DNA from 3 places in the Rummeliibacillus sp. G93 genome. Region 3 is predicted to be linked to each of the others. Evidence: predicted binding sites of a transcription regulator. Region 3 holds the regulator's gene; each other region holds the start of a gene.

The links. The regulator LexA, encoded in region 3, represses DNA repair genes until DNA is damaged. The targets are predictions, from matches to a motif close to CGAACATATGTTCG.
Region 1: a site for LexA is predicted at 2,132-2,145, ahead of M2M59_RS07720 (carbohydrate kinase). Genes of this name have one in related genera too.
Region 2: a site for LexA is predicted at 2,213-2,226, ahead of parE (DNA topoisomerase IV subunit B). Genes of this name have one in related genera too.

Annotation. Positions count from the first base shown of each region.
Region 1 is NZ_CP097314.1:1,541,320-1,545,614, reverse strand. It holds gene M2M59_RS07725 (pseudouridine-5'-phosphate glycosidase) at 83-994, opposite strand; gene M2M59_RS07720 (carbohydrate kinase) at 991-2,100, opposite strand; gene M2M59_RS07715 (amino acid permease) at 2,246-3,628, opposite strand.
Region 2 is NZ_CP097314.1:1,575,680-1,579,974, forward strand. It holds gene acnA (aconitate hydratase AcnA) at 1-480, shown strand, start outside; gene M2M59_RS07835 (acyl-CoA thioesterase) at 616-1,038, shown strand; gene M2M59_RS07840 (HesB/YadR/YfhF family protein) at 1,100-1,387, opposite strand; gene plsY (glycerol-3-phosphate 1-O-acyltransferase PlsY) at 1,403-2,005, opposite strand; gene parE (DNA topoisomerase IV subunit B) at 2,246-4,219, shown strand; gene parC (DNA topoisomerase IV subunit A) at 4,216-4,295, shown strand, end outside.
Region 3 is NZ_CP097314.1:1,121,116-1,125,410, reverse strand. It holds gene tkt (transketolase) at 1-538, opposite strand, end outside; gene M2M59_RS05545 (DUF896 domain-containing protein) at 636-872, opposite strand; gene M2M59_RS05540 (YneB family resolvase-like protein) at 1,002-1,658, opposite strand; gene M2M59_RS05535 (cell division suppressor protein YneA) at 1,651-1,965, opposite strand; gene lexA (transcriptional repressor LexA) at 2,133-2,747, shown strand; gene M2M59_RS05525 (GNAT family N-acetyltransferase) at 2,896-3,396, opposite strand; gene M2M59_RS05520 (hypothetical protein) at 3,847-4,116, shown strand; gene M2M59_RS05515 (DUF2247 family protein) at 4,240-4,295, opposite strand, start outside.

The sequences.
Region 1 (4,295 bases), 420 kb from region 3:
AGTATTTCTCCAAAATAAAAGGCCTTAATCTTTCAGATTAAGGCCACTCATTTTCTATTCTATTTATCTAATCTGTTAATACTTAAAGTTGATTGTAGTTGACAGCTAGTTTTGCACCAATCACTGCATTATTTTTCACTAATGCAATGTTGGCATCAAGACTTTTACCTTTTGTTAGTTCTTTTACCTTTCCTAATAAGAAAGGAGTTACATTTTTACCCGTAATTTGTTTTTCTTCTGCTTCTTTTAATGCAGATTCAATCACTTCATTAATTACAGATTCGTCCATTGCATACTCTTCAGGAATTGGATTGGCAATAACAGCTCCGCCTTTAAGGCCTAAATCCCATTTCACTTTTAATGTTGAAGCAATTGTCTCTACATCTTCTGCTTTAAAGTTGACGGGGAATTCGCTTTTGCGTGTATAGAAAGCTGGTAGTACGTCTGTGTTATAACCGATTACCGGTACACCTTTTGTTTCAAGATATTCCATAGTTAATCCTAAGTCTAGAATAGATTTAGCTCCAGCACAAACTACTGCCACATTTGTTTGACCCAATTCCTCTAAATCTGCTGAAATATCCATGGTGTTTTCAGCACCTCTATGAGCACCGCCAATACCACCCGTAACAAATATATTGATTCCAGCTGCTTCTGCACAAATCATTGTTGCAGCTACAGTAGTTGCTCCAAGTTTTTTTGTAGCAAGCAAATAAGCTAAATCACGGCGTGACGCTTTCGCTACATCTGAGCTCTTGCCGAACATTTCTAATTCCTCATCTGATAGGCCAATTTTTATTTTTCCATCCACTATAGCAATTGTTGCTGGGACTGCCCCATTATCACGGATTATTTGCTCTACTTCACGAGCTGTTTTTACATTCTGCGGATAAGGCATGCCATGAGAGATAATGGTTGACTCTAAAGCCACTACTGGTTTCCCTTGTTCTTTTGCTGCACGTACTTCCTCAGATAAAGTGATGTATTCATTCATGATAATTCCTCCATGTCTTTTTGTAATTGTATTGCGGATAAATTTTGTCTAACCGTATATGGAGATGCTAATGTTTTTGAAGCATTCACACTTGCAGCTCTAGCTATTTCGGTTAAAGGTTTTCCTTCTAGCCAAGAGTAAATTACAGCAGATGAAAACGCATCTCCCGCTCCTGTTACATCAGCAATTTCATCGACTGGGATGGGTGGGATATGTAGGATTCCTTCATTTCTATTACCTATCATAGACCCCTCTTTGCCATTTGTGATGACTACATTAGCAATACCTAAATCTAGCCACTTTTCAACAGCCTTTTTCCAATCTTCATTTGTTTTAATTTCAGTTTTAAAGTAAGTTTCCGATTCATCTCGGTTGGTAATTATCCATGATACCCCTGCCAAATCATCTGGCAAGCGATTCATTTTCGGAGATGAAACAGGAATTATTACAATTGGCAAGTTATGACTTTTAGCAAAGCTGCACAAAAATTGGATGGTTTCCTTAGGGCAATTCAAATCTGCCACAATGCATTTGGATTGACTTAATAAAGCTTCATTTTTCAACAGCAAATCAGGCGTGATAGCTTCATATACTTCCATATCTGCAAGGGCTATTATTAATTCACCCTGTGCATCCAAAACAGCAGTATAAGAACCTGTTGCCTTTTCAGGGAATTTAGCTACTGTATCAAGCTTCATATAAAGAGATGATGCGTCTTCAATGAATGACCAATCCATATCAAGACCACTTGCAGATAACAGCGACACATCACAACCAAGTTTTCCTAAATTCTCTGCAATATTACGGGCTACTCCTCCAGCATTTTGGGTAGTGTAACTTGGATTCGAAGTGCCTAGTTGAGCGCTATCTTTGATATGAAATTTACGATCAATATTGGCTCCGCCAACACATATGATTTGTTCGGATTCACTTAAAATATAGGCCCTACCCAAAATATTACCTCGTTTAGTTAAACCAGAAATCATATTAGCAATTGATGGACGCGATAAGCCTAGCATCTCTGCAAGCTCTTGCTGCGATACATAAGGATTCTTACGTATTGCATTCAAAATCAACTGCTCTTTATCAGTTATTTTTTCAGGCATCTTATCACCTTTCAAACATTTGTTTATTAACCAAACATTTGTTTAATCATAATATGTTTTCTAGCTGTTGTCAATAAAAATATGAAAGCCTTTTCATTTTAATCAACAAAAAAAGAAGCAGGAATATACCTGCTTCTTTTTATCGTTAATCTTTAAACGTAAAATCCATTTCCTCTGGTTTAACAATTTTAGACTTTCTGACAAATTTATAACCAAAGAACAAGATTAAAAATAATGGAATACCTAGATAAGCTGCTACTACACTTCCCCAGTCAACTTTATCAGCTAAAAAGGCTTGGAAGTTTTGTGCAATAATCACAATTATACCGCATGCAACTGCGAAAATCGGTCCAATCGGGAACCACTTGGCACGATAAGGCAATTCATCTAATGAATGGCCTTGCGCTAAAAATCCTTTTCGGAAACGATAATGGCTTACTGAAATACCTAACCAGAATATAAATCCAGTAATACCAATGGCATTCATTAACCACAAGTAAACAGTTCCATCACCGAAAAATGATGCTAAGAATGCAAGTGCGCCAATTGCACAAGTGAAAATCATACTCACTACTGGTACACCGCGTTTATTTAATTTACCAAAAATTCGAGGTGCTTGTCCCTCCTTCGCCATTGAAAACAGCATACGAGTTGAAGCGTAGACACTTGAATTTCCTGCTGATAATACGGCAGACAATATAACTGCATTCATAAGAGACGCAGCGAAAGCAATCCCTGCTTTTTTCAATACTAATGTAAATGGACTCACCATAACTGAATCATTTTGTAAATTGGCATTTGTATATGGAATTAATAATCCTATTACAAAGATAGCAAAAACGTAGAATAACAAGATCCGCCAAAATACGCTTTTGATTGCTTTAGGAACATTTTTGGCAGGGTCTTCACTTTCCCCTGCTGCTACACCGACAATCTCAGTCCCTTGGAAGGAGAAACCAGCCGCAATAAAGACTACGAATACTCCTAGAATACCTCCTGAGAAAGGCGCGTCACCCATTGTAAAGTTTTTAAACCCTACTGCTTCGCCACCCATAATTCCGAAAATCATTAAGACTCCGACAATTAAGAAAATAACAATAGCACTAACTTTGATTAACGATAGCCAATACTCACCTTCACCATAGCCTTTAACTGATAAATAATTTAGCAAGAATATAATAGCTAAAAATGCGCCGCTCCAGATCCATGACGGGCTATCCGGAAACCAAAATTTCATAATCATTGTAGATGCGGTCAATTCCGCAGCAATTGTCATTGCCCAGTTAAACCAATACAACCAACCTATTGAAAATCCAAAAGCAGGGTCAACAAACTTGGAGGCGTATGAACTAAACGATCCACTTGTTGGCATATATGCAGCCATTTCTCCTAAGCTTGTCATAACAAAATAGACCATTGCTCCAACTAACATATAACCGAGCAGCGCTCCACCTGGCCCTGCTGTATGAATGGCTGAACCACTGCTTAAAAATAAACCAGTACCAATCGCACCGCCAATTGAAATCATTGTCAGATGGCGAGATTTTAATTTTCTCTTTAAATGTGTTTCTTCCTGTGCTCCCGCAGATATTTCCCCTTGTTTAACCAACACTTTTTGTTCATCTTGTTGCAAAGTCAATCAGAACACCCCTTTGTAAGCGGTAACATTTATTAGTATGAGGCTTTAAAGCAGCAAATTTGCTAATCATTGTGTTCTACAAATATAGTTTTCAAACCGCTATACAATAAAGCGACCTAAAATAAAGTGTCAGCCTACTGATTTCTAAAACTTTATACTAGAAATATAATTTAAAATTGTCGAAAGTGTCAATGTTTTTTTCGACAACTTTCGCTTCTCCATAAATATAACCATATAAAAAAAGCTTCCCTTGCGCAGTAATCTGCATAAGAAAAGCCTAGAAGATCATCTTTTATTCATGTTTATTTTAATGAATCGGGATTTCGATAAAATCAAAAGCAAGATTTAGAAAGAAGATAGAATGTATAAAAACAAAGAGCAATGCTTGCTTATTTAACTTTTTTCCTACAGTTTGATCCATTAGCTCCAACACCCTTCTTGTTTTTTGTTATTATAGTCTAGATAATATAAATATGCAAAATATTTTTTATTTTAAGTTTTTTCGTAATTACCCTTCAATTATGTCATGATATATGTAAAGACACAAAGGAGCTGT
Region 2 (4,295 bases), 450 kb from region 3:
ACAGAAGGCGGCTTCACTACTTACTGGCCAACAGGTGATGTAGAGTATATCTACGATGCAGCAATGAAATATGCTAAAAACCGTGTAGGCTTAGTTGTACTTACTGGTAAAGACTACGGTATGGGTTCTTCACGTGACTGGGCAGCTAAAGGTACTAACCTTCTTGGCGTTAAAACAGTTATCGCAGAATCATACGAACGTATCCACCGTTCAAACTTAGTAATGATGGGTGTTCTACCACTACAATTCGTTGATGGTGAAAGCTCAGAATCACTAGGATTGACTGGTGAAGAAACATTCTCAGTTAATATTACAGATGAAGTTAAACCTCGTGATATCCTAACTGTGACTGCTACATCTCCAGATGGCGATACTAAAACATTCAAAGCGCTTGCTCGTTTTGACTCAGAAGTAGAAGTAGATTACTACCGTAACGGCGGTATCCTACAAATGGTTTTACGTAACAAATTATCTAAATAATATGGTTCAAACAAGTGCACAATAATTTTGTGCACTTGTTTTAGTTTATAAGACAAAGGAGATTTAATGAAAGAAGAAAAGCTATGGAAGGATTTTCTCTCAAAATAACGGTATACTTAACATGAGGTGAACAACATGTTTGTAAGTGAAAAAGAAATTGAAATTCGTTATGCGGAGACAGATCAAATGGGCGTTGTATACCATGCTAATTATGTTATATGGATGGAATTAGGGAGGACGCAGCTGATTCATGATTTAGGCTTTAGCGTGACTCAATTAGAAGAAGCAGGCTATGTATCGCCTGTTATGAATGTCAATATTAGCTACAAAGCTGCACTACGTTATGGTGAAAAAGCGATTATACGTACATGGATTGTATCACAGGAACGTCTTCGTACTGTGTATGGCTATGAAATTGTACATAGTGATGGAACGATTGCAGCAACAGCAGCATCCGAACATATTGTGGTGAAAAAAGAAAATTTCCGACCAGTTGCTTTTGAACGAATTAATCCGGTGTGGTTTAATAAGTATAAAGAAATTGCAGAAATCAAATAACTCTTGGATGAATAGTGTAAAAAAGCATGCCCGAATTAGGCATGCTTTTTGCATTTTTTATCTACTTGTAATCAAATTTAAGTTCATCTAATTGGCGATCTACATCTACATATAAATCATGGTTGTTAAAAAACCATGTATCGTCTTGCTCAATAAAAAAAGTAGTGCCATTATGCTCTAATACAACACTTGGATTAATTGGCGAGTCTTGACTCATGCCGAGAGAAAACCCTTCGTGGAAAGGATTTGAGCCACCATATCTAGCATAAAAACGAATGGTATCTCCTTGCGCTACATCCATTTCATCGGAAAACCACTGAAATGCTTGTTCAGACATGACAATTTTCATAAGAACACTCCTTTTTTATAACCATGTTACTTTTGGTTCTGTTCCTTTTTTTATGCGCGATATATTAGATCTATGGCGATAAAAAATAAAGACTACAATAATGGAAATAATGATAAGTAAAAGATATTCATTATATAAAATACCATAAATAAGTGCGTAAATAAAAGCCACAACAGCTGCAAACATAGATGCTAGACTCACCATTTTATACACTTTTAAGCAAAGAAGGAAGGCGATAAGGAGCAAGATAAAGATTGGCCAATGGTAGCCAAGTAAAATACCTGCAGACGTAGCCACAGCTTTGCCTCCTCGGAAGTCAGCGAAGATAGGGAACATGTGCCCAACGACAGCAATGATGCCAGCAACGAGTGGATGGATACCACTTCCTTGGAAAACAGCTAGAATAGGAAGTATAGTTGCAAGTGTGCCCTTTAATATATCCATAAGTGTAACGGCTATACCCGCTTTTTTTCCAAGCGTACGGAAGGTATTAGTAGCACCTAAGTTTCCGCTTCCGTGCTGTCTGATATCGGTTTTATAAAAAACTTTACCAACCCATAAACCGGATGGGATGGAACCAATTAGATAAGCCAATACAACAACTAAAATACTATTCATTTAAAACTCCCTCCAACATTAGTAGTTGGTATTATTAGATTGTAATAATATTTTATCACGAGACTGTAAGCGTACACAATGACCAACTTTCTCAATAATTGCCGGTTCTTATTGTCCAATAGATTAAACGAATGATACAATAAAACCTGAGTCTAACTGAACAAGAAGTTGACAGTATCTATTATTGTGTATATGATTTATAAAAGTAGAACGGATGTTTGTGTTTAGGGGGAATATTTTTTGACAAATAAACAAACAATCACCTCTTATAGTGAAGATGATATTCAAGTATTAGAAGGTTTAGAAGCCGTAAGAAAACGTCCGGGTATGTATATTGGCTCTACAGACAGCAGAGGCTTGCACCACCTTGTATACGAAATCGTCGACAATGCTGTAGATGAGGTATTAGCGGGTTTTGGCTCACATATTGTAGTGAAAATCCATAAAGATCAAAGTATTAGTGTAAGAGATTATGGACGTGGCATGCCAACTGGGATGCACAAGACAGGTAAATCAACTCCTGAAGTAATCTTTACCATTTTGCATGCAGGCGGTAAATTTGGACAAGGTGGTTATAAAACAAGTGGTGGTTTGCACGGTGTAGGAGCATCTGTTGTAAACGCCCTTTCTTCATGGCTTGATGTAACCATTTACCGAGATGGCCATAAATACAGCATGCGCTTTGAAAATGGCGGTAAGCCCGTAACTACACTTGCTAATCTAGGCAAAACGAAAGAAACAGGCACATTTATTCATTTTAAGCCTGATCCAGAAATCTTTTCAACAACCAAGTATCAATTCGATACATTAGCTGAACGTTTACGTGAATCTGCTTTTTTATTAAAGGGCTTAAAAATAGAGCTTATTGATGAAGAAACCGAGCGACAAGAAGTATATCATTATGAAAATGGAATTGAAGCCTTTGTAGCCTATCTTAACGAAGAAAAAGATGTATTGCATCCAGTTAAATATGTTGAAGGCGAACTAGATGAAATTGAAGTTGAATTTGCTTTTCAATTCAATGATGGTTATTCCGAAACTATCCTCTCCTTTGTTAATAATGTTCGCACACGTGATGGAGGCACACACGAAACAGGCGCTAAAGCTGCAATGACTCGTGTGTTTAACGAATATGCACGTAAAGTCGGACTCCTAAAAGAAAAAGATAAAAATTTGGATGGCTCAGATATACGTGAAGGATTAGCTGCCATCATCTCAGTCCGAATTCCTGAAAATCTATTACAATTCGAAGGTCAAACTAAAGGCAAACTTGGCACAGCAGAAGCACGTAGCTCTGTCGATGGTGTCGTATCCCAAAAATTAATGTATATTTTGGAAGAGAATGCGGAGCTTAGTGCATCGCTTGTACGTAAAGCTATTCGTGCACAGCAAGTTCGCGAAGCAGCACGGAAAGCAAGAGAAGACGCACGTCATGGTAAAAAATCCAAAAAACAAACTATCTTATCAGGAAAATTGACGCCAGCACAATCTAAGAATGCTGCCAAAAATGAATTATACTTAGTCGAAGGCGATTCTGCGGGAGGCTCAGCTAAACAAGGGCGGGACCGTACTTTCCAAGCCATCTTGCCTCTTCGAGGAAAAGTAATCAATACGGAAAAAGCAAAGCTTCAGGACATCATGAAAAACGAAGAAATTGCTACCATTATTCATGCAGTCGGTGCTGGAGTTGGTACAGATTTCAACATTGAAGACGCTGCTTACGATAAAGTTATAATCATGACGGATGCCGATACGGATGGCGCTCATATACAGGTATTACTCTTAACTTTCTTCTTCCGTTATATGAGACCACTTGTTGAAGCAGGAAAAGTATATATTGCCTTGCCGCCACTTTATAAAGTATCAAAAGGGACTGGGCGCAAAGAAGTAATTGAATATGCTTGGACAGAGAAAGATCTTCAACAAGCAATTAAGAAAATTGGTAAGGGTTATATTCTTCAACGCTACAAAGGCCTTGGTGAAATGAATGCTGAGCAGCTTTGGGAAACAACCATGAACCCTGAAACACGGACATTGGTTCGCGTTCAAATCAATGATGTTGAAAGAGCAGAAAAAGGCGTTGCCACATTGATGGGTGATAAGGTAGAACCACGAAGAAAATGGATTGAATCGCATGTGGACTTTGGCCTTGAAGAAGACAGTACGATATTAGAAAGCGAATTTATACAACATGATGGAGGGGATCTTACATGACGCAGTCAGAGATATTTCAAGACTTGCCTTTAGAGGAAGTCATCGGTGATCGCTTCGGTCGTTATAGTAAATACAT
Region 3 (4,295 bases):
GTTTATCTAATTGCAAATGGCCAGCAAGTGAAGCTGCTTCTGCAGATACACCTTCCATTAAATCTCCATCTCCGCAAAGCGCGAATGTATAATGATCTACAATAGAATGTTCTGGTGTGTTGTATACTCCTGCTAAATGTGCTTCAGCCATCGCCATACCAACAGCCATAGCAATCCCTTGCCCCAGTGGACCAGTTGTCGCTTCTACTCCAGCAGTGTGCCCAAATTCAGGATGACCAGGAGTTAATGAATTCCATTGACGGAAGTTTTTAATTTCATCCATCGGTAAGTCATAACCACCTAAATGAAGTAGGCTGTATAATAACATTGAACCATGTCCTGCTGACAATACAAATCTGTCACGGTTAAACCATTTTGGATTTTTTGGATTATGTTGCATTTGTTTTGTCCATAGCGTGTAAGCCATTGGTGCTGCACCCATTGGTAAACCTGGATGACCAGAATTTGCTTTTTCGATTGCATCAATCGACAAAGTTCGAATTGTATTAATTGCAAGCTGATCTGCTTGTAGCGTCATGAATAGACATCCTTTCTGAAAGCAAAGTATTATTCTATTACAGTTTAGTCAACATTATGTCAGAAAACAATATTTTTTCGACATTTACTTTACCTTATTAATTTAAAGGATTATTTCGTTTTTGAATTTCCTTTACCTTTTCCGGTGTTACTTCATCGCCATTTGGATCAAATACTCGGACATGCTCAATGGTGTCTCTCATGGAATTACGGAATGTATCCAGATATTCTTTTCGAAGTGCTGTTTGTTCTTTCGCTTCCTCGACACTTAGTCCTTCTGCTTTTGATTTTCTAGACAGGAAATTAATACGGTCAATCTTTTCTTTTGGCAACATTTATATACACCCTTTCATATTCTTCATATCTTAAAGAGTATGTAAAATATGTTTTAAGTGCAAGCGTTAAGCATTATTTGCATATCAAGCCAACCTGTATTCGAAAGTAAACTTTTCGACAGTTTACAATTAATTATTGTGCTCTTCGAATTCTTTATAGCGTCTATGTACTGTTGCTTTGCTAAGTTGGAAGCCCAATCCATTTAGAGTAGAAGTGATTTCTTCAAATGTTAGCCCTTTATTTCTCAATTGAATAATCTGTTCAATCGGAGCATCAATTCTTTCTCTACCTTCTGGATTGCCCCGATCCTTTAAGTTATTCTCAGGCCTATAGCCGTTTTGTACAGCCCTTTTCATCCCACGACGTATTTTGGCATTATGTAATTTCCTTTGATATTCCTCTACTAGTGCCAATATTTCAAGCAACATTGTATCCATTTCATTCAGCTGGATATTGCCTGCATTATTAAGCGTAAAAATAGTCACTTCCATTTTATTAAGTAGATGTAATACGGCCATGCGACCATTCCCTCGTCCTAATCGCGTTTCATCCTGCACAAACAATGCTGTAATATGTTGTTCTTTAATATAATCCAGCAAATCCATGAGTCCCTCGCGTTCTACGTCATAGCCGCTATGTCGATCTTTAAATACACTCATAACATTATAGCCTTTTGTTTTGGCAAACTCTTTTAGTTCACTTTCTTGCCGTTCTAGCGAAGAATCTTGGGATTCTTTTTCTGTACTCACACGGCAATATAATACTGCTTCTTTCCCTCTATTCATTTTCACTCGCCAACTCTATTCCTCTTTTATTTGTGCTAGTTTTTTTGTATGCAGGAATAGATAAAGTATGACCAGCTATAATGCGTCCGTCAATAATATTGTTTTTATCTTTCACTAAAGAAACCCACTCACTTTTGGATAAATCCCCTTTATAAAGTCCAGATAGCGACCATAAAGTATCTCCTTCTTGGACTTCTATGTTTGTGTAGCTAGTTGTATCCCGATTGATGACCATAAGAATAACCATAATGGCGAATATGAATGCAAATAAATAGGTGGTATTTCGATTTTTTTTAATCCAGTTCATAAGGATCTCCCCTTCATCGAATGTTTGTTCGTAGTTTATATAAATCAATATAATACGAACATGCGTTTTTGTCAAATATATTTCGAACCTATGTTTGCATCCATTTAATAGACATGTTATACTTCATTTAACAATTAAAGAAAATTGCTGATAAGAGGGTGAGCAAATTGAAAAAGGTATCAAAAAGACAAGATGATATATTGGAATTTATAAAAGAAGAAGTACGCACTAAAGGATATCCGCCTTCTGTACGAGAAATAGGCGAAGCAGTAGGTTTAGCTTCCAGTTCAACTGTCCACGGCCATTTGAATAGATTGGAAAGCAAAGGGCTGATTCGCAGAGACCCGACAAAACCGCGCGCTATTGAAATCTTAGATCAAGGAAATGTTACCAAACAGGGTGTTATGCATGTTCCTTTAGTTGGGAAAGTAACTGCCGGGTTACCTATCACCGCTATCGAAAATATTGAAGAGTACTTCCCTATTCCTGACACTTACGGTGGATCAGATGACCATATTTTTATGCTCGAAATCATGGGTGAATCTATGATAGAGGCAGGAATTCTCGATGGAGACTATGTGATTGTCAAACAACAGGCAACTGCCAATAATGGAGATATCGTAGTAGCTATGACGGAGGAGAACGAAGCAACAGTGAAACGTTTTTATAAAGAAAAGGGGCACTTCCGTTTACAACCAGAGAATTCCTCTATGGAGCCAATAATTGTTGAAAACGTTGCTGTTCTTGGTAAAGTTGTTGGTCTTTATCGAAACATATACTGATACTTAAAAAAACAATCGAGTCTATTACATTACCTGTAGACTGATTGTTTTTTTAAAACACAAAACAGATAGCGCGGGTGTTAAATTAGTTTTATTTTGCGCCTACTTAAAGTGCTATTTTGCAGAATGAAAACATTACATGTTACTTTTATTTCTCAACTAGCTTTTTAATCGCCAACATGGACTTACCCTGAATAATACCTGTATCTTCAAATTTAAATGAAGCGTATAATGTTTTAGCTTTGATATTACTTGTTTGATAAAAGAGAGCTATATATTCTGCTTCACCAAATGGCCACGTTACTATTTCCTTCAACATTTTTTCAAATGCAAGTTTGCCATATCCTTTCCCTTGGTAACTATTTCCAATCATAATATGCCAAATAAAATAGCTCTTCTTGCCGTAAAAATCTTCTTTTTCAAACGATTCGTGATCCAACGTATCATAAATATACATCAAAAATCCAACCACCACTTCATCGGCATAAATGGCATAGGGTGCAGCAAATATCCCTTCCGCATTCAACATATGAGCATCTGCAAAGCTTCTTAGGTTAGTAGTTTCTATAAAGTCTTTTTGGTTTTCTTCAACTTCAAGTGCTATTACTTTCTCTATGTTATCTCCAGTTATTTTTCGTAATTCAATCATTTTCTATTTTTTCTCCTCTCTTAATACAATCCACTACCTCCTTGCACATTCAAAACATAGTCACATATCATACGATTATTCTCATAATATGCTGTACAAAGTATTCACCAGTAATAAACTCTACTCTTCCTGATTTTTCATTCTAGCGCCATACATAATTGTAATAAAACTTAAAAACTTCCATTATTCAATATAAGTAAATATATTACAGTGTATAATATAGGTAAATACAGGGTTATAAATTTTTAGATTTAACAGTCAGATGGTTTATACATCATCTGTTGCGCAAAAATATCTCTCGACAATTGAGTGAAGCAAAAACACAACATTTCTGTTTTCCGAAGCGCTTAAGTATGAACGTGATAAGGCTACTATTATTGTTTAGGATTAAGGTTATCTGGGTGAAGTAAGCAAGACTAATATCAAAAAGTGACAGAGGTGGGTTTGAAGATGGATACTTTTAAAACTTCAGAAAATGATGACGGTTCTTATATTGACTTGGAAGTTCTACAACATTACTTGGCAACTGGAAGAGAAGTTGAATTCTACTATCATAAAACAAAATACTATATAGCAAATAGCTCTGAAGGATATATACTTTTAGAAGTATTTCCAGGTTCTGATACTGAGAGTAAGGATATTTCTGATAGTTTTAATGATACAAATATAAAGATTGAAATGGGTGACTTGCTAATTCCTATAGTGTGTTATGGTATTTAGTTTTTTAATTGTCTGTGACTAAATAGAAATAGACCTCAACATGTAAAAGATATTAGGATCCTACGACTTAAAATTGAGTTTATTGTTAGTATTATTTTGGTAATTCGCATTTTTTCTTAAATATTATTCGACTATCTGTTTTTGTTCTTCTAAAAATTGATTCCATCTATTTAAAAATA